DNA from 2 places in the Xylanibacillus composti genome. Region 1 is predicted to be linked to the other one. Evidence: riboswitches for the same ligand, from Rfam matches in the RefSeq annotation. Region 1 holds a riboswitch; the other holds the start of a gene.
What was found. A riboswitch is a leader RNA that binds a small molecule or an ion and turns the genes downstream of it on or off. The one in region 1 is predicted to bind cyclic di-AMP.
Positions count from the first base shown of each region.

Region 2: it holds a riboswitch for cyclic di-AMP, as region 1 does, so the genes downstream of both, XYCOK13_RS01510 (C40 family peptidase) here and XYCOK13_RS00450 (resuscitation-promoting factor) in region 1, are expected to answer to the same signal.

Region 1 is NZ_BOVK01000002.1:8,408-20,845, forward strand. Features, by position in the region: gene rsmI (16S rRNA (cytidine(1402)-2'-O)-methyltransferase) at 1-125, shown strand, start outside; gene XYCOK13_RS00435 (AbrB/MazE/SpoVT family DNA-binding domain-containing protein) at 373-639, opposite strand; gene XYCOK13_RS00440 (HD domain-containing protein) at 942-2,183, shown strand; gene XYCOK13_RS00445 (TatD family hydrolase) at 2,220-3,011, shown strand; cyclic di-AMP (ydaO/yuaA leader) riboswitch at 3,165-3,331, shown strand; gene XYCOK13_RS00450 (resuscitation-promoting factor) at 3,641-4,777, shown strand; gene rnmV (ribonuclease M5) at 4,950-5,531, shown strand; gene rsmA (16S rRNA (adenine(1518)-N(6)/adenine(1519)-N(6))-dimethyltransferase RsmA) at 5,528-6,412, shown strand; gene yabG (sporulation peptidase YabG) at 6,481-7,347, shown strand; gene veg (biofilm formation stimulator Veg) at 7,470-7,745, shown strand; gene XYCOK13_RS00475 (small, acid-soluble spore protein, alpha/beta type) at 7,962-8,132, shown strand; gene ispE (4-(cytidine 5'-diphospho)-2-C-methyl-D-erythritol kinase) at 8,269-9,123, shown strand; gene purR (pur operon repressor) at 9,208-10,047, shown strand; gene XYCOK13_RS00490 (RidA family protein) at 10,044-10,436, shown strand; gene spoVG (septation regulator SpoVG) at 10,553-10,840, shown strand; gene glmU (bifunctional UDP-N-acetylglucosamine diphosphorylase/glucosamine-1-phosphate N-acetyltransferase GlmU) at 11,024-12,418, shown strand; gene XYCOK13_RS00505 (ribose-phosphate diphosphokinase) at 12,436-12,438, shown strand, end outside.
Region 2 is NZ_BOVK01000004.1:30,308-42,745, reverse strand. Features, by position in the region: gene XYCOK13_RS01530 (transglycosylase domain-containing protein) at 1-939, shown strand, start outside; gene XYCOK13_RS01525 (YwhD family protein) at 1,045-1,551, opposite strand; gene XYCOK13_RS01520 (M1 family metallopeptidase) at 1,631-3,715, shown strand; gene XYCOK13_RS01515 (hypothetical protein) at 3,726-4,553, shown strand; cyclic di-AMP (ydaO/yuaA leader) riboswitch at 4,720-4,854, shown strand; gene XYCOK13_RS01510 (C40 family peptidase) at 4,859-5,341, shown strand; gene XYCOK13_RS01505 (stalk domain-containing protein) at 5,466-7,097, opposite strand; gene motA (flagellar motor stator protein MotA) at 7,355-8,167, shown strand; gene motB (flagellar motor protein MotB) at 8,145-8,948, shown strand; gene hflC (protease modulator HflC) at 9,017-9,895, opposite strand; gene hflK (FtsH protease activity modulator HflK) at 9,892-10,914, opposite strand; gene XYCOK13_RS01480 (DUF420 domain-containing protein) at 11,124-11,630, opposite strand; gene XYCOK13_RS01475 (thermonuclease family protein) at 11,950-12,438, shown strand, end outside.

The DNA of each region.
Region 1 (12,438 bases):
AGCATGTGGCCAGGTACGAGGAGCAGGGATTGTCCCGCAAAGATGCCATGAAGAAGGCGGCAGGGGAGCGGGGAGTCACCAAGCGCGACATATACCGAGAGCTGTTGGAGCAGCTTCCTGAATAGGCAGGCCGCAAGTGCCGGCCAACATTTCGGGTGATATTCGGCGGCGCAGCGTATTCGTAACATCGCCAACAACCATGCTATAATGAATAGGGATACACGGACAAGGATATTCCTAGACTGGATGAAAGGGACCCCATTCAATAAAAAAAAGTCCCCGTTCAACGCTCTATACACGCAGATCGGGGATGATAAGGAGATATGAAAAGGTTAGAATTAACAATAGTTCTAATGCTATTATATACTATATTTATTCGTTTGTCATGGAATTATATAAATCTATTAATTCCTTGACAACTTCCTTGCTGATCATCTTGCCTTTGAAGTAGATCAGCTCTTCTGCATTGCCGGAGAAGATACAAGCAGGCTCATATTTTTTCAAAATAATGCGCTCGCCATCCACATAAATTTCCAATGCGTCCTTCTCGCCAATGCCCAGCGTACGACGAAGCTCGATAGGAATAACAACGCGTCCCAGTTCGTCTACTTTTCTTACAATACCAGTTGATTTTAACATAGATTACAGACTCCTCTCTATTTGTCATGATTCTCGTCATGATTCGACATAAGATTTAAGTTAATGATACCAACGATTCCCAAAACAGTCAAACCAAATTGACGCGCGCGAATTTTTATATTTTCTTAAAATACATAAAAATTTCACCATATTTTTGTGAAAATTCAAAGCAATTTTGCGACTGGGCGACAGGTAAATTGATGAAAAAAATGTCAGTGGAAAATCTACACCCTTCGACAAAGTATTCAAATTCAGGCAGAAATGTGTCGAAATATGTTCAAAGTTCAAAGGAGGCTAGCGTTGTGTCGAAACCTATGCCGGAAGAAAAAGTTTTCAAGGACCCTGTACACAAGTACATCTATGTGATGGACAGCATCATATGGGAGCTCATCAACACGAAAGAGTTCCAACGCTTGCGCCGCATCCGTCAGCTGGGCACTTCCTTTTATACATTTCATGGTGCCGAGCATAGCCGATTTTCCCATTCTCTTGGGGTCTATGAAATTACCAGGAAGATCATTTCCCAATTTGAACGCAGGCAGGACCCGGATTGGCCCAAGGATCAACGATTGATCTGCTTGTGCGCGGCGCTGCTGCACGATGTCGGCCATGGCCCGTTCTCGCATTCCATAGAGCCTGTATTTCATGTGCATCATGAAGAATGGACCTGCCGCATTATATTGGGAGATACAGAAATCAATCGCGTGCTTCGACAAGTTTCGGCTGACTTTCCGGGTAAGGTGGCGGCAATCATTGAGAAAAAGTATCAGCCGGAAATTGCAGTCAGCCTGATCTCCAGTCAAATGGATGCAGATCGCATGGACTATTTGCTCCGGGATGCCTATTTCACCGGTGTTAATTACGGCACGTTTGATCTGGAACGAATACTGCGCGTGATGCGCCCTTATCAGAATAAGATCATCATTAAGGAAAGCGGCATGCACGCGGTGGAAGACTATTTGATGGCTCGTTACCAAATGTACTGGCAGGTGTACTTCCACCCAGTCACGCGTAGCTCGGAAATTGTTCTGCGGAAGATTTTCCGCAGAGCGAAGCAGCTCCATCAAGAAGCCTACGCGTTTCGTTTCATGCTTCCCCCCTTGGAGCGACTGCTCGCACAGACTCTGACGATTGATGATTACCTGGAGCTCGATGAATCGCTGGTCCAGTTAGCCTTCATGCAATGGACGAAAGAGGAAGACCCGATTTTGCGCGACTTGTGCGAACGGTTCCTTCATCGCCGTCTGTTCAAGTACAGCATCTTGGAGCAAATCGACCATGAAGAAATTGCGCGAATGGAGCAGAAGCTGCGTGAGCGCGGTCTCGATCCCGATTATTATATGGAGATCGATTTTCCCGCTGACCTTCCTTACGATGTATATCGTCCGGGGCAAATTGGCGACAAGCCGCCCATACTTATCTTAAATGAAAGAGGGCAGCTCATCGAAATTTCACGTAAATCCGACATCATTCGTTCCATTAGCGGTGTTCAGCTGGGTACGCATCATTTGTATTATCCTGAAGAACTTCTATATAATAGATAAACCAAAACAAATATTTTGAAACAGGAGTTTATTACGATGTTATTTGACACCCATGCACATTTGGATTCAGCCAAGTTTGAAGAAGAGCGCGAAGCGATGATCGAACGTGCCCGGGACAATGGCGTAGACTATATCGTTAATGTCGGATTCAATCGGGAAACGATCCCGACCACAATGGCGCTGGCGGAGCAATATGAATGGATATACGCCGCTGTCGGCTGGCACCCCCAGGATGCCATTACGATGCAGGAAGGGGATCTGGCCTGGATTGAGTCGCTGACCGCGCACCCCAAGGTAGTGGCAATTGGAGAAATCGGGTTGGATTATTATTGGGATACCTCGCCCAAGGATGTTCAACAGCAGGTATTCCGCGAGCAGATTCGCCTTGCGCGCAAGCTGAAGCTGCCGATTATCATCCATAATCGGGACGCACATCAAGATGTGGTCAACATTCTCCAGGAGGAAAATGCGGCTGAAGTTGGCGGCATCATGCATTGCTTCTCCGGCAGTTGGGAAATTGCGAAGCGCTGTCTCGACATGAACTTCCATATTTCGTTCGGCGGGCCCATTACGTTCAAGAATGCCAAACAGCCGAAAGAAGTGCTTGCCCAAGTACCGCTTGACCGTCTACTCATCGAAACGGATTGCCCCTATTTGACGCCGCATCCATTCCGCGGGAAGCGAAATGAATCGGCATATGTGCGCTATGTGGCAGAAGCGGCGGCGGAAATTAAAGGCTTGGAAATTGAAGAATTAGCCTCTATTACCACACGAAATGCGCTGAAATTGTTTTCCATTCCTTTACAAAAGGACGAAAACGAGAGATAAATCGTGGGAGTGGCCGAGAAATACTCGCTATAGGACAAGACCGATCGATAAACGCCAATGTAAGCGTTTTTCATCGGTTTTTTTTCATTTGCATGTTCTTTACATCCCTATTCATAGCGCGTAAACTCTCTGTAGAACGTAAGAAGTGCCAATTTCCAGAAATCGCTAAGTTTCCTTCCAAGGGAAACGGGGGACCCAACCATTCGGGGTGAATTTTGCGGACAATATCTTGCGGAGCGATCCGGGGAAAAAGTTGCAAATAGGGTGAACTCTGACCCGAACCCGACAGCTAACCTCGTCAGCGTTTTTAGAGAGCAACCATTTTATCTCGGATTTTTTCAAGACGAAAAAGCCGCGGCAGGGGTTTCCTCTTCACCGGCTTTTTTTTGTAGGTGTAGAAAAAAGACAAAATCCTGTACTGTCATACACCGGGTCCTGCAGAAGTTTTCGGTTTATGCTTCGGAGCATGGCCTCACTTCCGTGGGTTCAGGAATTTGGGATAATTGTACACCCTTCCGCATAGAGTGTGTGGAGGAGGTGAACAAGCTGGGAAATTGGCCAATCTCAGGTCATTTAAGCTTTCTTGCAAATCCAGAAAGCAGGAAGACCATGAAGGAGGACCGATTCACATGGGGGCAAAGCAGCAAACCACCCAGGATAGGCAACCATCCGGCATGTCCATCGCTTTAAGCTGGATCCAAGCACATAAAAAAATCGTCGGCTTGGGCTGCGGACTCTTGGCCATATTGGTACTGGCCACAGGATTGGCTTGGCAAGGGCTCCAAGAGAAGCAGGTAACGCTGATCGTCGACGGGGAGCCCAAGCAGGTGGATACCCGCCAATCAGATGTTATGTCATTGCTGGAAGAACAGAGGGTCGAATTAGGAGAAGAAGATTGGGTGTCTGTCTCGCTAGACGAGAGCATACGAGACGGGGACACGATTGAGGTCAGACACGCTGTAGAGGTCGAAGTAACTGTTGACGGCGTTACAGAGCGTCGCGTGACGACAGCGGATACCGTACAGGCAGCGCTGCGGGAATGGGAGATTGCTCTGGGTACGGAAGATCGGGTTGTGCCGTCCCTGCAGGCTAAGGTAAAAGCAGAGATGGATGTATCCGTTGTTCGCGTGAAGACGGTGCTGGAAGAGATTGAGGAAGTAGTGCCGCACGAAGTCGTTACCGAGCAGGACAACAATTTGCTGAAGGGCAAGGAACGGATTGTGCAAGAAGGTCAAGACGGTCTTGTGGTGAAGAAGGTCAAGCAGGTATGGGAAGACGGCCAACTGGTTTCGTCCGAGGTTGTCGAAGAGAACATCAAGCAACAACCTGAGAATCAGGTAGTGGCTTTAGGAACGCGCAATCCGGTAGCTGTCTTGTCCGCGACCTCTCCGGATGTGCAGACTGTAACGAAAGACGGCGTCACCTTTGGCGTGAAGAAGATACTGGAGAACGTAACTCTGACAGCCTATGATGCGGGTGTTGGCTCCACGGGCAAGAGCGAGGAGCATCCGAATTACGGGATTACGTATACGGGCACAACGGTAAGCGAAGGCCGAACAGCTGCAGTCGATCCGGATGTCATTCCACTTGGCTGGTGGTTCTACATTGAGGGGTTTGGATTCCGCAAGGCGGAGGATACCGGCAGCGCGATCAAAGGCAATAAGGTCGATGTTTATGTCGAGAGTGAGGCTGAAGCCAATGCATTCGGCCGTAAAAAAGGCCATACCGTGTATATTATTGGTCCGAATCCCCCTGATCTGAAATAGCAGGTGGGTCAGAGACGAATATCGATGAAAAGCGGTCGAACGTGTTACAATACTAAGAAGAGGCAGACACCTCTTCTTTTTTCTTTGGCATCTGGCCTGCGGAAGCAATCGGCAAACGCATCGAAGCTTCACGTTGCTTTCGTGGGTAATTGAGTGGCGGGGGAAGCTATCCATGATCAAGGAAATTATTGTGGTGGAAGGCAAGGACGATACAACTGCCATTCGCCGCGCGGTGAAGGCGGAGACGATAGAAACAGGGGGCTCGGCACTTTCCGAAGAAGTGATTGAGCGGATTCGATTGGCGCAAGCTCGGCGCGGTGTTATCATTTTTACCGACCCGGATTTTGCCGGGGATCGCATACGCAAGATCATTAGTCAGAAGGTGCCGGGGTGCAAGCACGCATTCATTGATGTGGAAGCAGCTACATACAAGGACGACATCGGCGTGGAAAATGCTTCCGACGAAGATATTCGCCGTGCCTTGCAGCTCGTGAAGACAGAAGCTCCCCCTGAAGAAGGAGAAATAGAATGGAATGATCTGCTCGACGCGGGACTGATCGTCCATCCGCAGGCCGCCGAAAGGCGGCGATTGCTGGGCAAGGCGCTCCATATCGGTTACTGCAACGGCAAGCAGCTGTACAAACGCTGCAGAATGTTTGCCATCAGCAAGGAAGAATTTCGGACGGCGCTGGTCGCCATGGAACAGGCATTCGCCCGCGGACATGCAGTTGAGGAGGCAGAGCAATCGCCATGACGGATAAAATCGCGGTGCCAAGCCGAACCCGGGAGGTTCTGGCGAAGTATGGCATCTCGGCCAAGAAGAGTCTTGGCCAAAATTTTTTGACCGACGGCAATATCTTGCGACGTATCGTAGATGCGGCGCAATTGAACAAGAGCAAGGGGGCCCTAGAAATCGGTCCGGGAATCGGCGCCTTGACCCAATACCTGGCGGATGAAGCGGGCACTGTAGTTGCCCTGGAGATCGACCAGAGGCTGCTGCCGGTGTTGGACGAGACTGTGGGGCAGCAGGATCATGTCAAGGTCATGCATGGCGATGTGCTGAAGGAGGATTTGCATGCATTGTTTGCCGAGCATTTCCACAATGTTGAAGCCGTAAGCGTTGTGGCCAATCTTCCGTACTACATCACAACGCCGATTGTAATGAGGCTGCTGGAAGAGGAGCTTCCGCTGGAACATATCGTGATCATGATCCAGCGGGAAGTTGCTGACAGGATGACCGCAAGCCCCGGGGGCAAGGAATACGGAAGCCTGAGCATCGCGGTCCAATACTATTGCGAGGCAGAGCTTGTAGCCGTTGTGCCGCGCACCGTGTTTGTGCCTCAGCCGAATATTGATTCGGCTGTCATACGCTTGACGCGCCGCAGCAGGCCTCCTGTTGAAGTGGCAGATGCACAGCGATTTTTTGCAACCGTGCGCGCGGCGTTTACCCAGAGGCGCAAGACGATCTACAACAACCTGCGCGCGGCGTTTCCCGAGGCAGCGGGGGTGCACGATATGCGTGAGGTGCTGCTGTCCTGCGGAATCGAACCGTCCCGCAGGGCCGAGACACTGAGCATGGAGGAATTTGCTCGTCTAAGCGAGCGGCTTGGCGTCCTTAGCGGCAAGCAGGAGTAGGCAGGTGTACCGGACTATACACCAAAAACCCATATCCGCCATAGGATGAATCCTATGGAGGGGATGTTATGTGGAAGGTAGGGACGTATGTCACGCGCAAGTCGTACGGGAATGACATGATCTTCCGTATTGAATCGATAAATCAGGAGATGGCTATCTTAAGAGGTGTCGATTATCGGTTAATGGCAGACGCGCCGTTGGAGGATCTGAGCGAGGCGGAGGAGCCGCTCCATTCCGACAAGTCCGAAGTGCCCGATATGCAGAAGCGCGAGTGCCAAAAAATCATTGAAGAAACGAAGCGTCGATACATGCCTTTTTTTCGTTCTGCGGGAACGCCTGAGGACAAAGAGACCTTCTCCTATTTTGAAGTGCCGGGCAAAGTGCTGCATCTTGACGGCGATCCCGCATACTTGCGCAAAAGCATGGACTTATACAAGCATTATCAAGTGCCGGCAGAGGGCCACTATGTGCAGGAATCGTCCATGGCCGATTTGCTGTATCGGCTGCTGCCGGAATCGAGGCCAGACATTGTTGTCATCACCGGTCATGACGGCATCTTCAAAGACAGCAGGGGAGAGAACCTTTACCATCTGTCCAGCTACAAAAACTCGCGTCATTTCGTACGTGCCATTCGCGCATGCCGGGAATATGAGCGCAACCGCGATGTGCTGACAATCGTCGCCGGTGCGTGCCAATCGCATTTTGAAGCGCTGCTTAAGGCAGGAGCGAATTTCGCCAGCTCGCCGGCCCGCATCTTGATTCATGCGTTGGACCCGGTCCAGGTGGCGGCGAGAATATCCTACACGTCCATTAAGGAGACAATTACCATGATGGACGTATTTGACAAAACTGTGAGCGGGGTCAAGGGGATCGGGGGAATTGAATCCAAGGGGAGTTACCGGGTAGGGATCCCTAATTTTAAACATATGCAATAAAATTAAGGAATCCATGCGAATACCGTTGACAATCCTTAAGTGCTGTTGATATAATATAGAGCTTGTTTGACAAAATGCCGCCTCTGATGTATAATAAGCTAGGAAAGAGGTGGTACTTGACAATGGCCAACAATTCGTTATTGGAGATCAAACGAAGCCTCGAACCCCACGTCGGGGCAAAAGTATTGCTTCGGGCAAACGGCGGTCGCCGCAAGACCATTGAACGGACCGGCGTTTTGGAGGAAACCTACCCGTCCGTATTTATCGTCAAGCTGGATCAAGAGCAGCACGCCTTCAAGCGGGTTTCATACAGCTATGCGGACATCTTGACTGAATCCGTGGAAGTGACGGTTTGCAACGACGAAGGACAAGTTCGAATCGAGTACTTGCAGCAATAGCATCACACAGCAAACAGTCCCTGATTCGGGGGCTGTTTTTTTTATCTGTCAAGCATACCCGGTCTCATGCGCCTGGCTTGCTGGGAAGAACCAATTTTCCTCTATCGGGTTTCGTTTACAGCCAGACAGCGGATTTGGGTGTATAGTTGTGGAGCAACAACCGCATACTATTCATGAGGCAGAATCATACTTTTTCGGTGAGGGGGCTTGTACGTGATGGCACGAAGAAGAAGCGTCATGAGCGAATCCTTGAAATACGAACTGGCCAGAGACCTCGGTTTTTACGATAAAGTGCAGCGTGAGGGCTGGGGCGGCATCACCACCAAGGATGCGGGCAATATGGTGAAGCGCGCCATCCAGATGGCCGAGCAGAACATCAGGCGCTAAGCCAGACCGCATGGGCGAATACCCGACGGCTCGATCTTTCGAGCCGTTTTTGTTTTTTCGCAATTTACCAATGCTTTTGTTATAGTAAATAGAGTCATACTTTGGAACGGGCGATGGGAAGGGGTGGAGTGGAAGCATGAAAGTGTTCGAAAAAGCGCCAGCCAAGATCAATCTGTCCCTGGATGTCTTGTATAAGCGGGAGGACGGCTTCCATGAAGTCGAGATGGTGATGGCCATGGTCGATTTGGCGGACCGATTGGAAATGGAGGCTATTCCGCGCGACACGATTATGATCTCCAGTCAGGCGGGGTACATCCCGCTGGATGAGAAGAACCTGGCTTTCAAGGCAGCGAAGCTGCTGAAGGAGCGGTGCGGAGTCAGACAGGGCGTTTACATACATTTGGACAAGCATATCCCGGTGGCGGCGGGGCTGGCGGGCGGCAGCAGTGATGCAGCAGCGGCACTCCGCGGCTTGAACCGCCTGTGGGATCTCGGACTGTCCCAGACTGAACTGCAGCAGCTTGGCGAAGAGCTTGGGTCCGATGTTCCATATTGCATTGCAGGCGGAACGGTGCTGGCTACAGGCAGGGGAGAGAAGCTCCAGCCGCTTCCTCCGCTTCCTCCATGCTGGGTTGTGATTGCCAAACCGCCTATCAATGTGTCCACGGCAGATGTATATGGCAGGCTTCGAGCGGATCAGATCGAAAATCATCCGCCAACCGGACGAATGGTGGAAGGGTTGCGCAACCAAGACTGGTTAGCAATTTGCGGAGCGCTCGGCAATGTGTTGGAGGAAGTAACCTTCCAGCTGCATCCGGAAGTGCGGAGAATCAAGGAAACCATGCTGCGGTTAGGGGCGGATGGCGCGTTGATGTCGGGCAGCGGTCCTACGGTTTTTGCACTGGCGGCTAAATCATCGAGAGCGCGAAGAATCTATAACGGGTTGAAAGGCTTTTGCAAAGAAGTGTATGTGGTAAGAATCCTCACATAGAGTTGACTCAGCCCCCTTGCTTAAAACCGTATAAAAATGGTATATTGGCTATATATTATTCGGATTTAGGGGGTTGAGAGACGGATGAAAAAAGTAAAACGCAGTTCAAGATTGGTTGAAATGACGCAATATTTATTGCAGCGCCCCCATGTACTCATACCGCTTACCACATTTGCTGAACGATATAACTCTGCGAAATCATCCATAAGCGAGGATCTAACCATTATCAAGGAAGTGTTCCAGGATGAAGGCCTGGGGGAACTGCAAACACTGGCAGGCGCCGCCGGCGGCGTGAAATATATCCCGAAATCGCCGAAAGCCGCATCGCTCGACATGATGGGCCGCATCTGCGCGCAGCTGCAGGAACCGGAACGCATCCTGCCAGGCGGTTACTTGTATATGTCGGACCTTCTCGGCCAACCGAGCATTGTCGATGAGATTGGGAAGATGTTTGCAAGCGCCTTCGCTGGAGTCGAACTGGATTGTGTCATGACCGTCGAGACGAAAGGCATTCCCATTGCCTATGCGACTGCAGGTTACTTGAATCTGCCGGTTGTGATTGTCCGCCGCGACAACAAAGTGACGGAGGGGTCCGCGGTCAGCATCAATTACGTGTCCGGATCGACCAAGCGCATTCAGACGATGTCGCTGGCCAGACGCGCCCTCAAGGAAGAATCCAACGTGCTCATCATTGATGACTTTATGAAAGCAGGGGGAACCATAGCCGGCATGGTTGACCTATTGCGAGAATTCAAGGCGACGGTGAAGGGCGTTGGCGTCTTTGTGGAATCCGATGAAGACGTAACCGATCACTTGGTGGAAGAGTATGTATCCTTGGCTGTCCTTACTGGCGTGGATACACGAAATCGGCACATTATTGTCAGGCCGGGAAACTATTTTGAAGGAGTGGAAAAGGAACAATGACCATGAAACCTATTCACAGCGATCAGGCTCCAGCGGCAATCGGACCGTATTCCCAAGCGATTGCCGTCGGCGATCTGCTTTTTACATCCGGACAAATCCCAATCGATCCCGCAACAGGAGAAGTAGTGGAGGGCGGTGTCGCGGAGCAAACACATCAGGTATTTCAGAATTTGCAAGCTGTTTTGGCTGCAGCAGGATGCACATTTGATGATGTGATTAAAGCGACGGTATTCATTAAGAACATGGAGCAGTTCGCCGAGATCAATCGCGTGTATGCTTCCTACTTTGGCGAGCATAAGCCGGCAAGATCCACTGTAGAAGTGGCCCGATTGCCGAAAGATGTGCTTGTCGAAATTGAGCTAATCGCCAAGAAACTTGTCGAAAATTGAGGAATAACTATCAACATTAAAAAAAAGTCTAAAAATTTACGAAAAAAAAGAAGGATTAGACCCTAATATGTGGAATTATACAGCAAGCTTTTGAATCGAAAAGGTGGTGACATAAAGTGCAAATTACCGATGTGAGACTCCGCCGCGTGAATTCGGACGGAAGAATGAAAGCTATTGCTTCCATTACGATCGACAATGAGTTTGTCGTTCACGACATTCGCGTCATTGACGGAAACAACGGCATGTTTGTAGCCATGCCAAGCAAGAGAACGCCTGACGGCGAATTTCGTGACATCGCGCATCCGATTTCTTCCGCGACACGTGAGAAAATTCAAAGCGCTGTTTTGCAGGAGTACGAGAACGCCGCTTCGGAAGAATCCGAAGTGATGGAAGAAGGAGCTTAGTTTTCATTTCATTACGCATTTATCGGGTTGTCAGCCTTCGGCATACAACCCCATTTTTTTGTCCATTCACAAGTTGCACATAGTGGGGAGAAGGCTCGGAGAACCCGTGAAGAGGTTCTCTTTTCTTTTGCCTGAAAGTAAGCTATAGTCATAACTGACAAACGATATACGGGAGGATGCTGAATGAACGTATATGGTCTCGTTCTGGCTGCAGGCCAGGGCAAGCGAATGAAATCGAAGCTCTACAAAGTGCTGCACCCGGTATGCGGGGTTCCGATGGTAGGGCATGTCGTCAACTTGCTGGAATCCATGCAGACAGCCCAAAACATTGTCATTGTCGGACACGGAGCGGAAGCGGTCCAGGCTTATTTGGGCGATCGGGTTAGCTACGCCCTGCAAGCGGAACAACTGGGTACCGGCCATGCCGTCCAGCAGGCAGCTTCGCTTCTGGCGGACAAGGAAGGCATAACCGTCGTGATTTGCGGAGATACACCGCTCATTACGAAAGAATCGCTGGATGAAATGATCGCTCGCCATCAGCAACGCGGGGCCTCTGCGACGATTCTGAGCGCGCAATTGCCGGATCCGACCGGGTACGGACGCATTATCCGCGGCAAGGACGAGTCGGTCCTGCGCATCGTGGAGCAGAAAGACTGTTCGCCTGAGGAAGCTGCGATTTGTGAAATCAACACAGGCACTTATTGCTTTGACAACCGCAAGCTGTTCGAGATGCTGCCCAAGCTGACCAACCAGAATGCGCAGGGTGAATATTACTTGACGGACGTCATCGGCCTCCTGCAGCAGGCTGGCGAAAAGGTAGAAGCTTACTGCCTGAAGGATGCCGCAGAAGCGACCGGCGTCAACGACCGCATTGCATTGGCTGAAGTAGAGCGGGCCATGCGTCAGCGAATCATCGAGGAACATATGCGCAAAGGTGTCACCGTTATCGATCCTGCAAATACTTATATCGGACCGGACGTGGAGATCGGAGCAGATACCATACTGTATCCTGGCGTGCACCTGACGGGCCAGACCGTGATTGGCGAGGACTGCGAAATCGGCCCGAACTGCCAAATTGACCAAAGCCGGATAGAGGCAGGCGTGCACATTACGCAATCCGTGCTTAAGCAGGCTGAGGTGCAGACGGGGGCCTCCATTGGACCGTTTGCCTACCTGCGTCCGGGCGCCCAGATTGGACCGCAAGCAAAGATCGGAGATTTCGTCGAAGTGAAGAACGCCCGTATTGGCGCAGGCAGCAAAGTGTCCCACCTGAGCTATGTGGGTGACGCAGACATCGGCCAGGATGTGAATGTGGGCTGCGGGGCCATAACGGTCAATTACGACGGATTCGCCAAGCATCGTACGATTGTAGAGGACGGTGCGTTCGTTGGCAGCAACGTGAACCTGATTGCTCCTGTGCATGTGGGCAAGGGAGCCTACGTCGTGGCAGGCTCAACGATTACACATGATGTGGATGCTGGCGATCTTGCGATTGCTCGCGAGCGCCAGACGAATAAGCCCGGTTACGCAGCCAAGCTGAAATCCAGAATACAATCCCGCAATCAATCTCAGAACTAATAGGAGGAACCCGCTCAATG
Region 2 (12,438 bases), on a different contig from region 1:
TTAACAGCGCTCGAGACGAACGCGTTTACGCCCATGACCAAATACTTGAGTCAACCGACTTCCTTCACCTATGACGAAGGACGCAACGTTTACCAGCCTAGCAATTTTGGCAATCGCTATCCGAATAAGGAAATCGATATGCGTGAGGCGATTTCAAAATCTGACAATATATATGCTGTGCACACGATCTTGGATGTTGGTGCGGAACAGGTGATCGAAACGGCCAGACGGCTAGGCATCGAGAGTCCCATGCAACCTCTCCCTTCATTGGCGCTGGGGACGTTCCCGGTGAGTCCCTTCGAAATGGCATCGGCGTTCAGCGCCTTTGCCAATGGCGGCGTGCGTTACAAGCCGGTTGCCATTACCCGAATTGAAGACAGCACCGGGCAAGTGCTGTATGAAGCAGAATCGGTGTCCGAGCAGGTTGTGGAACCAGCCTATGCCTATGTGCTCACCCATCTCATGCAGAGCATCTTTAGTCCCGGTGGCACGGGTTCCCGCGTCGCTTCCATGCTGAAGCGGCCTGTTGCCGGCAAGACCGGCACAACGGACTCGGACGCCTGGATGGTCGGCTATACGCCTGAGCTGGCAACCGCCGTTTGGGTCGGCTATGATCAAGGCCGTACGATCAGTGCCACAGAAACGCATCTGGCGGCGCCTATCTTTGCGGCGTTCACGGAACAGGCGCTGGAAGCTGTGCCTCCCAAGCTGTTCCCTGTGCCGGATGGCGTCGTCAGCGTGTATGTCGACCCGGCCACCGGGAAGCTGGCAGGCCCCGACTGTCCTGATCCGAGAGCCGAGGTATTCGTGCAGGGAACGGAGCCTACCGAAATCTGCATGCTGCACCATCCGCACGATGCAGAGCCCGAACCGCCTGCGGAGCAACCGGACCCGGACCGCTCATGGTGGGAAGACGTCAAGCGCTGGTGGAGCGACTAACGCAAGCTGCCCCCAAGTCCTCGTGACTGGGGGGCAGCTTGTTCGTATTGCCGCTAACGGGTCGAGAGTTTGTTCTTTATAAAGGCATCGTTCGCCGTTCGCCTGTTAGGACAGTCCTTGCTTAAGCTCCTCCGGAGATCTTTCCCACATCTCTTCATTATTCGCGATCAACGCTCTCTTCAAAGAAGCCCGTTCTGTCTCGCTCAGCCCCTCCAGTATTATGCGGCGCTTGAGCGCATAATCCATCAGGTTTACGTGATGAGCGAGAATCTTCCATCCGCGTTTGGCCTCTGTATCAATCGCCATCTCACAGGCCGTGACACCCGCGTAATAAGCCTCTCCCTGCTCAGTGCGATCCACCGCTACCCAGACGACCCAGCATTTGCGTCCGTTCGGCACTTCTGACCGTTCGGTGGTAAATTTGATGCCCCGCTCCACCTTGCTCTTGGCGTGAATTGCGCCGATATCCACGTATGCCTCGTCGCCATCGATAATGATGCTCGACAGATTGCTCAGGTTGATGGAACCTGCTCCAAAACCTTTATGATCTCTTTTCTTCGGCACAATATTTAAAGAAAGCTTCTCCGTTTTCTTCTCGTCAGACATGATCATCCCGCCTTTCAATTTCTTGCGACTATTCCTTTTGTGACAAGCATATACATGCTGTAGACGCTTGTCAACGAGGTGAGAAATGATGGTGCGACCCTGGAAACACAAAACATCCGGCATATGGGCGGTATTGATAATGCTGCTCACCGTCTTTGCCCTATTTCCGGATGGTCCGGACGGCGGCTCGGAACAAGCCGTTCCCGTCTGGACAGACGTTACACGATCTGAAGAAAGCCTGCTGTACGCCTCCGGCCAGCCGGAGAAGAAGCCCCAGACGACCGACAGCCAGTCATCGGGACCAGGCACACCGAAGTCAGCTTCGCCCGGCGCCAATCCGGATGCGGCTGGAGATGCGCCAGTCAAGCCCAAATCGCTCAGCGAGCATGTTACCGAATACCATATTCAAGTAACGCTTGACGAGGCCAACAAGCGGTTGACCGGCACCGAGACCGTCACATGGAAAAACCCCGGCAGCCAAGCGGTCCGCAATGTCGTGTTTCACTTGTATCCCAACGCCTTCCGCTCGAAGGATACTACCTTCATCCGGGAATCGGGGGGACGGCTGCGCAACGATCAGATGGTAGAAGGCGGCTGGGGCGAAATGCGCATTACCGGCATTCGCCATTCAGGCGAAGGCGACCTGCTGCACCGTACCCGCTACCTGCAACCAGATGACGGCAATGAGCAGGATCGCACATTAATGGAAGTCAAACTGGCCGAACCGATTCCGCCTGGCGGCAAGGTCACCTTGCATCTGCAGTTTGAAGTAGATTTGCCGAAAGTGTTCGCCCGCATGGGCTACCATGATGACTTTGTCATGGCCGGACAATGGTTTCCCAAAATCGCCGCCTATGAGCGAAAGGGAACAAGAGGCCGGGCAGAGGAAGGCTGGAATCTTCACCAGTACCACGGCAACTCAGAGTTCTACGCCAACTTCGGGATTTATAGTGTGCAGATCAATGTGCCGGAATCCCATATTGTCGCTGCAACAGGTTTTCCTACCGGCAAAGCTTCTGTCACCGACGGCCGCAAGATATACCGCTTCTATGCCGACGATGTGCATGATTTCGCCTGGGCGGCTTCCCCCCATTTCGTATACGCCGAAGAGCCTTATGCCGACAAGAACATACCGGGGGTTAAGATCAAGCTGTACCTGGATCCGCTGCACGCCGATCTCAAGGAGCGCTATTTCTTCGCGGCCAAGCAATCCTTGAAAAAGTATAGTGAATGGTTCGGTCCTTATCCTTATTCCACCTTGTCGATTGTTGTTCCCCCGGGGGAAGCGAACGGGGCTGGAGGCATGGAATATCCTACGCTGATTACAGCCTGGGGCGCAGCCGAGGAGCAGCCGGACTGGTCGCTGGAGCAGGTGCTCGTTCACGAGATCGGCCATCAATATTGGTATGGCATAGTCGCCAGCAACGAGTTCGAGGAAGCTTGGCTGGACGAGGGATTCACCTCCTATGCCGAGGATAAGGCCATGAAGGCCATTTACGACTTGTCCGGCTATCTGCCGCTGCAGGCCGCTTCCCTTACGTCGCCTGCGCCGTTGAGGCAAAATTCGTGGGAGTTCGAGAATCACCGCCAATACGCAGACAATGTATATACGCGAGCCAAGCTCGTGCTTATCGATATCGAAAGACAGATTGGCGAGCAGCGCATGCAGCGCGTCATGCGCTCTTATTTTCAACAATGGCGCTTCAAGCATCCCGGGACGGATGACTTCCGCAAGGTGCTGGAGAAGGTCACCGGACAAAGCTGGGACCTCTACTTCCAACAGTATGTCCACGGCGGACTCGTTCGCGACTATTCCATTCGCAGCATTGAAGTGCGTCCCGTTGAAGATCAAGGGAGGACGCGTTACGAATCGATCATCGTGGCCGAGCGCAACGGCGGCTTTTACCGTCAAGTGCCAATTCGGTTCGGCCTGCAGAACGGCACGGTTCTCACCGAGCAGTGGGACGGGGAAGAGAGCGAGATGAAATTCAGAGTCATCCAGGACAGTCCCGTTGCTTGGGCTGCCATCGATCCGGATCGGCACAATGTGCTGGACACAAAACCGTCGAACAATTTTATGCGCAGCGAAGCCGACGAGGTATGGCGAACACGCTGGAATATCGGGGTGTCGCGCATGCTGGAAACGGTGATCGGCTTGTTCGCGTGGTGAGGGGAGCGCTATGTGGAATTACGTAAAAACGGGCTTTCATGCCGCCAAAGGTCATGCCGGAATCTGGCTGCTGTTGTTTCTGTACCAATTCGCCTGGGGGTTCTTTCTGTTCCGCTGGATTAACAGTACCGTTACTCCTCTGCTCAAGCGCTATCCGGGAGATACCCTAAGCTCTTCTGATGTCATGCTGTTCTGGGCGGAAGCTGAATTCTGGCTTACCCGCACTAAGGAAGTCATGCCTTATGTGTGGATGCTCGGAGCAGTGCTGCTGGCACGAATGGTCTTGACTCCGCTGCTGAATGCGGGACTCTACTATGCCGTGCATCAGCGAGGAATGACAGGCAAGCGCTCCAGAAGACCGTTCCTGCGGGGGATCCGGACTCTCGGCCGCGCCTTCACAATCGTCTATTGGCTCAAGACCGTCGCTGCACTGCTGCCGCTTCTCTACATAGTGCCATGGCTGCATCAGCTGACGCTATCCGCCGGCTCATGGTCCCTTTACATGGGAAAGGGATTGCCTGCAATAGCTTGCTATCTGCTCTACTTGGCCGTCTTGCAGCTCATTGCCATGTATGTGCAGTTCGGTATTGCGGCAGATCGTCCCGCCCTTTTTTCTCTCGGGCTTTTGGCGAAAGGGCTGCTCCCCGCTTCCTGCATAGGGCTCGCTATCCTGGCCATAGCGGCTGCAGCCGCCCTGTTCTCTGCAAGCGTGTCGCTGTTCTGGGCCGGGCTGGTCGCCGTCATTCTTCATCAGATCTATACTGTGATTCGACCGTTTTTCGGCATATGGCATGTAACAGCTCAGCATCTCCATTGGAAAGAGAAAGCGTCCCTTTAATCTGTAAAAGCACATTTTGCGCCAGGCTGTTTCCCGGACATACCGTTTGGGGGCAGCCTCTTGCCTATTTCTGGAACCTTCTAATCTCTCATGAATATTTTGAAGAAGAAGCAGGAGTTTTGCGAACTTTGTAGAATAGTATACGCTGTGTGCATTTTCGACATCTCAGGAGAAGTCGCCTAATTCCAGTATGGAAACGGGGGAACCAAGTTTCAGGGTGAATTGGCCGGCATCGTTCGCGGCCATAGGGAACCTTCAACCGAACCCGGTAGCTAACCTCGTAGGCGCGGAAGGAGTCTTGGAAATTGAAAAAGGCAACAGCGGCGGCTTTTGCCGTAATCATGATGCTTTCGATCTTTGTCGGAAGCGCCCATGCCGCAAGTCCGCTGCAGGAAAAAGTGGACGAGCTGCTAGGGAAGCCGTACAAAAGCGGCGGCACCACGACAAGTGGCTTTGATTGCTCCGGATTTACCCAGTATGTGTTCAAGCAATTCGACATCGAGCTGCCACGCAGTTCCCGTCAACAGGCTTATGCCACCGGCGAGGATGTAAAGAAAGAAGATCTGCGTATCGGCGATCTCGTATTTTTCAATACGAGCGGCAGCGGCATCTCCCATGTGGGCATTTATATGGGGGACGGCACCTTCGCCCATGCGTCCTATGACGGTGTAGAATACACGGATATGGACGATGCGTATTATGCCAAGCGCTATGTATCGGCGCGTCGGGTCTTAGGCCAATTCATGTATGAGAAGCTAACCCAAGAAGAAAGCAATCCAGCCAATTAAGCTGTTTCTCATCCTGCCTATATGCTGAACAAGTCCTTCCTGCAATCAGGAAGGACCTTTTTATTTGCCCGCCACAAGAAAGCCGCTCCCGGCCAGTGCGGGAACAGCTTCATACCCTAGCTCTTCACGGTTCTAGTGCAAAAAAGACGACAGGAAAGTCAATGACGGCCTCCTGCCCTTGCCGATCCTGCAATCCGGTAATTTCCACCTCCAGCGCCTCTCCGGGAGCGAAGGCAGTTATGCCGGAAGGACGGAAGATAATGCAATAAGGAATCCCGTACCCTTCGTTGTTCACTCGGAAAAATTCACCGTTCTCACTGACAACCGTGTCCTGGCGATCCAAGCGCCATACCTTTCCGTCAGATAACCGTTTCAGCGTTACCTTCACGCGCGATTCGTCCGGCTTCGCATATTTGTCTGGATTCAGAGACACCGACCACGGATCATTGCCAGGGAAAAATTCGATCGGGAAGTAGCCCTTGCCCGGCCAAGTGACATAATCATAAGCTATGTCTGCCGCGCGGCGCTCCTCCTGAATGACGCGCATTACCGAGAACTGATTGTGGAAGGCCTTCCCCGCATCTTCTCCCCAATGATCCGCATAGCCGAATCCCGTCGCTTGCAATGACGGCTCCAAAATCCATCTTCTATGTCCGACCTGCGCCATATTGTAGACGTCCTCATCCCGCATGTATTCCTTCACGGACACCGCCGGACTTAACCGTTCTCCTTCCAAGCCTGTGGACACTTCCGCTAATGATCCGCTGTAGCGGCTATAGTACTGCGCCAAGTTGCTGCTCTTGGCAGCCGCAAAGCCGCGGTTGTAGAAGTCCTGCGTCATCTGCGACGGCCTCGGCTCCGGCTCATGGGACAATTGTCCGTGCGCGGCCAGCAGCACAGCCCCGTATTGCGCTTCCTCGTTCAAGCCGGGGTCCGCCTTCACATTGTCCGGCAAGTCGGCCAGGTAACGCACGAAGTTGGTCATGGCGACGCCATCGGCAATGAATTCTTCCCGAAGCTGTCCGAGACCGTATGGTGCCGAAGTATCAGGCTGAATCACATATGGCACGCCTTCATACGTCGGTGTCAGCTCCTGCCATCTCGCCCGAATATCATCAATCGTTTTCCAATCGTCAGGAATCGAGACGGCCGGCCTCGTCTTCGAGGCATCCGTCTGCCAATCGAATGGGCCGCCCTCAGGCGGGGCAGCCTCCCCTGTCGGCTGGGACCAGCTGTACTTGTCGTCGTGGCCCAGCTCGTTGATGATTGCCGTTTTGCTTTCCGCATTCCACATGACCTCCGCGCCAAGCGCTTCCGAGACGAAACGCAGCGGCACCATCGTGGCCTGATTGACCAGTCTGGCGGGTGTCTCCAGATCCACTGTCTGGGCATCGATTAACGCATATTCCATACCGATTCCCAAGGCCAGCCGCCGCTCCCCCTTCCGCGCGGTCACCACTTTGGTCCGCTCGTTCCAATCCACCTCGGCAGACAGCGCCTCGAAGATCGGCCGCATCGGCACCAGCAGACGATCATTTGCATAAACCGGGTCTACCTGTACTTGCAAGTGCTCGCCATTTACAATAATACGCGCTTTGTCCGCTGCTTCTGTAGTCCATGGCGCTGAGGCCAGCATAACACTCAGACTGACAAGCATGACCATCATCCAGCCTCTATGAATCCAACGGCGCAGCCTCGTTGATTTGCCCAATCCGCCCATTCCTTCCCCTTGTCCTTTTTTTCTGCATCGGCTCATGCATACCTCTTCTTATCCTGAGTGTCCATGCTAGCAAAAAGCCTTTGCATCCGGCTTCGAGTCATTCCTTCTTTCATACGGGATTATAAATTCTTGATTTCTACTACTTTATTTTCGCTGTCCAACCGATATTCCCATTAGGGACTTCAAAATCGTCTTTCCCCCATGAAGTCCAAGCAGGGATTGTACGGTTTCTGTCGAATACTGTATAAATCTGCAGAATGGTTTTTTCGGACTATAGAAAGAGGAGTGTAGATATGGAAAAATCCACAGTTATCGGGGTTGTACTAGGTTTTTTGGCGGTTGGTGTAGGCATGCTCTTGAAAGGGGCCGGTCTTGCTTCTCTCTATAACCCGGCCGCATTTTTGATCATAATCGCCGGTACCGTCGCTGCCATATTTATTGGCTTTCCCATGTCAGATATCAAAAAAGTGCCGGCCCTGTTCAAGAAGGTGTTCAAAGCTCAGCAGCTGACGCCTAAGAAAGATGTCATCGCCATGTTTATGGACTGGGCGTCCATTACTCGCCGCGAAGGCCTTCTTGCGCTAGAAAGCAAAGTGGATGAAATCAACGATCCTTTTTTGAAAAATGGAATGCGTATGATTATAGACGGCAACGATCACGAGTTTGTGCGCGATGTCTTGATGGAGGAGATTTCGGCGACCGAGGAACGTCACAAGGTGGGCGCCTCTATCTTCACCCAAGCGGGCACCTATGCCCCGACTTTGGGGGTGTTGGGCGCGGTTGTCGGTCTGATCGCCGCTCTGGCCAATCTTAATGATATCGACAAGCTCGGCCCGTCAATCGCTGCTGCCTTTATCGCCACCTTGCTCGGGATTTTCACGGGTTACGTGCTGTGGCATCCGATTGCCAACAAGCTTAAGCGTCTGTCCAAGCAAGAAGTGGAAATCAAGCTAATGATGGTCGAAGGTTTGCTGTCCATCCAGTCCGGTGTCTCCACCATTGCCATCAGCCAGAAGCTGGCTGTCTTCCTGACGCCGCAGGAGCGCATGGAAGAGAGTCAAGAAAGCCAGGAGGGAGCAGCGAATGAAGAAGCACAAACAGCATGATCACGAGGAGCATGTCGACGAATCGTGGTTGATTCCCTATGCGGATTTGTTGACCCTTCTACTTGCGCTGTTCATCGTGCTGTTCGCTTCCAGTCAAGTCGATCAGAAGAAATTCGACGAGATTGCCAGTTCTTTAAGTGCTGCCTTTAATGGCGGGGCATCCTTGTTTGAGCCTTCTTCCATCATCCCGATCAATGAGGAAATTATGCCCAATCAGAGGGAGAATCGAAGGCATGATCAGGCAAGCGACAGCGAACAGAAGAAAAAGTTCGAACAAGAGACGGTCGACCTGCAAAACTTGAAGCAGGAGTTGGACCAATACATAGCGAGCAACGATCTGAGTACTGAGCTGGAGACGGGTCTCGATAACGAGCAATTGAAAATTATCATTCGCGACAATGCCTTGTATTCGTCCGGCAGCGCTGAGGTGAAACCGGAGGCGCGGAACTTGGCGGTGGCAATCAGCGATATGCTGAGCCACTACCCACAATATGAAATTGTGGTCGCCGGCCATACGGATGATATTCCTATCCATACCGCCGAGTTCCCATCCAACTGGGAGCTCAGCGCGAAGCGCGCGCTGAACTTCATGAAGATTTTGCTCCAGAACGAGGAGATGGACCCAGGACGCATCAGCTCTGTCGCGTACGGGGAGCAGCGACCGATCGCCACGAACCGGACTGCCGAGGGCAGAGCAGCCAACCGGCGCGTCGAGGTTTCCATCATCCGCACGATTCAAGATGTGCCGGACTCGACGATCGGTGTCGAAGACGAGAACTAAAGCAAATGGAAAAGAGCCTTCTCCCACTTTTTTGGGGAGAAGGCTCTTTCTTCTTATGGCTCACCCAGTTATTGCTCGCCCAGCAAAATACGTGCGTATGGGGAATCAATCGGCAGCATAATAACCGGCTCACCCTGGAAGGTCGTCTTATAACTGTCCAAGGTGCGGTACAACTGGTAAAATTCCGGGTTTTGTCCGTAAGCTGCGTTGAAGATCTTCGCCGCTTCCTCTTCACCCTCCGCTACGATTTCCTTTGCCCGCGCTTCCGATTGGGCAATCAAGACCTGTGCTTCACGGTCGGCAATCGCGATGATTTTCTGCGATTCCTCATCCCCTTCGGACAAGTAGCGGGCCGCGATCGATTGTCGGTCAGAGATCATTCGGCTGTACACGCTCTGCTTGTTTTCTTCCGGCAGGTCCGTACGCTTGATCCGCACATCGATAATATCAATGCCATAGCCGCTGCTATTAGCAATCGAAGCTACCTCGCGCGTAATCTCATCGTTCAAGTTGCCTCGTGCTGTATTCTCGCTGATAATTTCGCCGTACTCAATCTCGGACAGCTTCCGCCGCACGACGTTATATACCGCTGAATCAATCCGCTGTTCTCCGTAAGAGACTGTTTTCAGCGTACGCAAGTACGCACGCGGATCTTCAATCCGCCATACGGTATAGTTGTCAACCAGGATAGGCTTCTTGTCCTTGGTCAAGATCGAAGCAGGATTGCTGTTATAAATCTTCTGGTACTTCGGCAAGGTTTCTGTCGTTTCAATAAACGGTATTTTCAAATAAAGTCCAGGTTCTTGATGCACACGCTTGAACTCTCCGAATTGCAGAACGACTTTAAACTCGCCTTCCTTAACCACGAACATGGATGCGAGGAGCAATCCCAATACAATCACGACACCAACGCCGATTCCTGCCCATCTTCCGTTTTTCTTACTCATTGTGCGCCACTTCCTCTCGGCTGTGTCGTAGATTCGCTTGAAGAGCTGGATCGCGTATTCATCAGCTCATTCAACGGCAAGTATTTCACTGTATCGCCAGAACCGTCTGTGACGAAAATTCGCGCATTCGGCAAAATCGTCTCCAGTGTCTCGATAATCAAGCGACTTTCCGTTACTTGCGGGTTATTCTTGTAAGCCTCGTACAACGCGTTAAACTTGGCTACGTCACCTCTCGCGTTCAGAATACGGGATTCCTTCTCTGCTTCAGCCTGCTCGATCAATGCTTGCGCCTCACCCCGAGCCTTCGGAATCCGGTCATTCTCGTATTTCCGAGCGTTGTTGACCTTTGTATTCTTCTCCTCACGGGCATTCGTAACATCCCGGAACGCTTCCTGCACTTCCCCTTCCGGCGGTTCGATGTCTTGGAATTTCAAATCCTGGATGAAGATGCCGGTATTGTACTTTTCGTTAAGCTCATCGAGCTTTTCTTTGACCTGTGTCTGGACCACGGTCTTCCCATCGGTGATCACATAATCAAGCGGCTGCGAGCCGATGACGGATCGTATGGCGGCGCTAGCGGAATTGACCAGGAAGACTTCAGGATCTTCGATATTGTACAGGAATGCTTCCATATCGCCGACCCGCCATTCCACAACCGCATCTGCGGATACGATGTTCTCATCCCCGGTTATCATCAGCGCTTCGTCTTCTACCGCTACAATTTGCCCATTGTTCTCCCGATAGCCTATCTCGATGCGCTGCGTAATATTCGCTTGCACTTTGACAACCTGTTGAATCGGGTACGGCAACTTTAAGTGCAAGCCCGCATCGGATGTCGATGTGTACTTGCCGAATGTCAAGATAGCGGCCTTCTCTTGCTCTTGTACCGTGTAGAAGCTTGTCGAGCCCAGTACGAGCACGACGAGCACGATGATACCGATTGCAATTTTCCTCCCCAAATTTTTGGGCAACTGAGGCATTTGGGGCATCTGGGCCCGTTCATACTGCTGCTCATCCATGTCGCGAGATCCTCCCTTTTTAAACTACTCTTTCATACGTATTCTACAGCATCCGGTTTCAGAAATGGACATTTCTCAACAATTCCCTACAAGCAGTTGCAGTCATGTCCCTCCCCTCCCAGCGCGAAAAAAAAGACCGCCGCAGCGGAGCCATGCTCGCTGAAGACAGTCCTTCCTCTTCTCTATTGCAAATTGTCGCCAATCCAGACCTAGTAATAAGGAGAGATCAACAAGTATACCATGACGCCAGTGAAGCTGACATACAGCCATACCGGCATGGTCCACCGCGCAATCCGACGATGTGCCTCCACCTGCATATTCAGGCCGCGTACGACCGACAGCAGCGCGAGCGGCACATTTACAACTGCCAGCACAATGTGGGTAAACAAGACAAACAGATAGATCCCTTTCAGCCATCCTGGTCCGCCGAACTTGGCCGGTTCGGTCAGGAAGTGGTAAGTGACATAGCAAAGTAGGAAAAACGCCGTCGTCGTAAAGGCAGCAAATATAAAGCGACGATGAACCTTGATGTTCTTCTTCTTGATCGCGACGAGCGACAACACCAGGAACGAGAAGGTGAATACATTGAAGATCGCGTTCATGAGCGGCAGTATCGTCACGTCGAAAGGCACTTCTCCTTCATATCCCGGCAAAAAGAACAAAATCGCTATGATGATGATCAGCACCGCTGATAATGCATAGACGAACATATTCATAGCCTTGGTACGACCGTTAGTCAATTTCGATGAACCCATGCGCACTGCCCCCTCATCCAGACGTATCATCCGCCTCTTTTTATGCTTCACACTAAGTACTAGCTTAATGAATTCTACAGCAAAAAACAACGCCCCTCCTTCATGCAATTGTGACAGTTCGGGTACGATCACCAGGAGAATGGCATAAATAAGCTTGCTAACGGCCGATTGCACAGAGATCTTTGTCGCCGAGCCAGCAAGTGCTTCGGCTGCAGGACGTTGCGTGAACACTCCATATGTCGTACTATCGACATAAAACAATCATCAAGAGGAGTGCATCATGCAAACCATAGTGTATCCGCTGCGTTTTCGTCTTCCCGCAATTATCGGCCTGCTGGTCCTGTCCGTTCTTCTTATGGCCGGCTGTTCTTCCGCCCCCGATTCCGATGCGTCGGACAGCAATCGGATTTCGGCCAAGATCACCCGCGTCGTCGACGGCGACACGATGAAGGCCATGATCGGGGACAAGGAGGAGACGATTCGGCTGCTGCTTATAGACACGCCGGAAACAGTCCATCCCAACAAAGAGGTTCAGCCCTTCGGACCCGAAGCTTCGAACTTCGCTAAGGAAATGTTAACGGGTCAAGACGTCATGCTGGAATTCGATGTCTCGGAGCGCGATCGGTACGGGCGATTGCTTGCCTACCTCTGGATCGGGGACCGGATGTTCAACGAAATGCTGCTGGAGCAAGGCTTGGCTCGCGTGGCTGTGTACCCGCCCGACATCCGTCACGTTGACCGGTTCCGCGAGATCCAGAAGACCGCACAA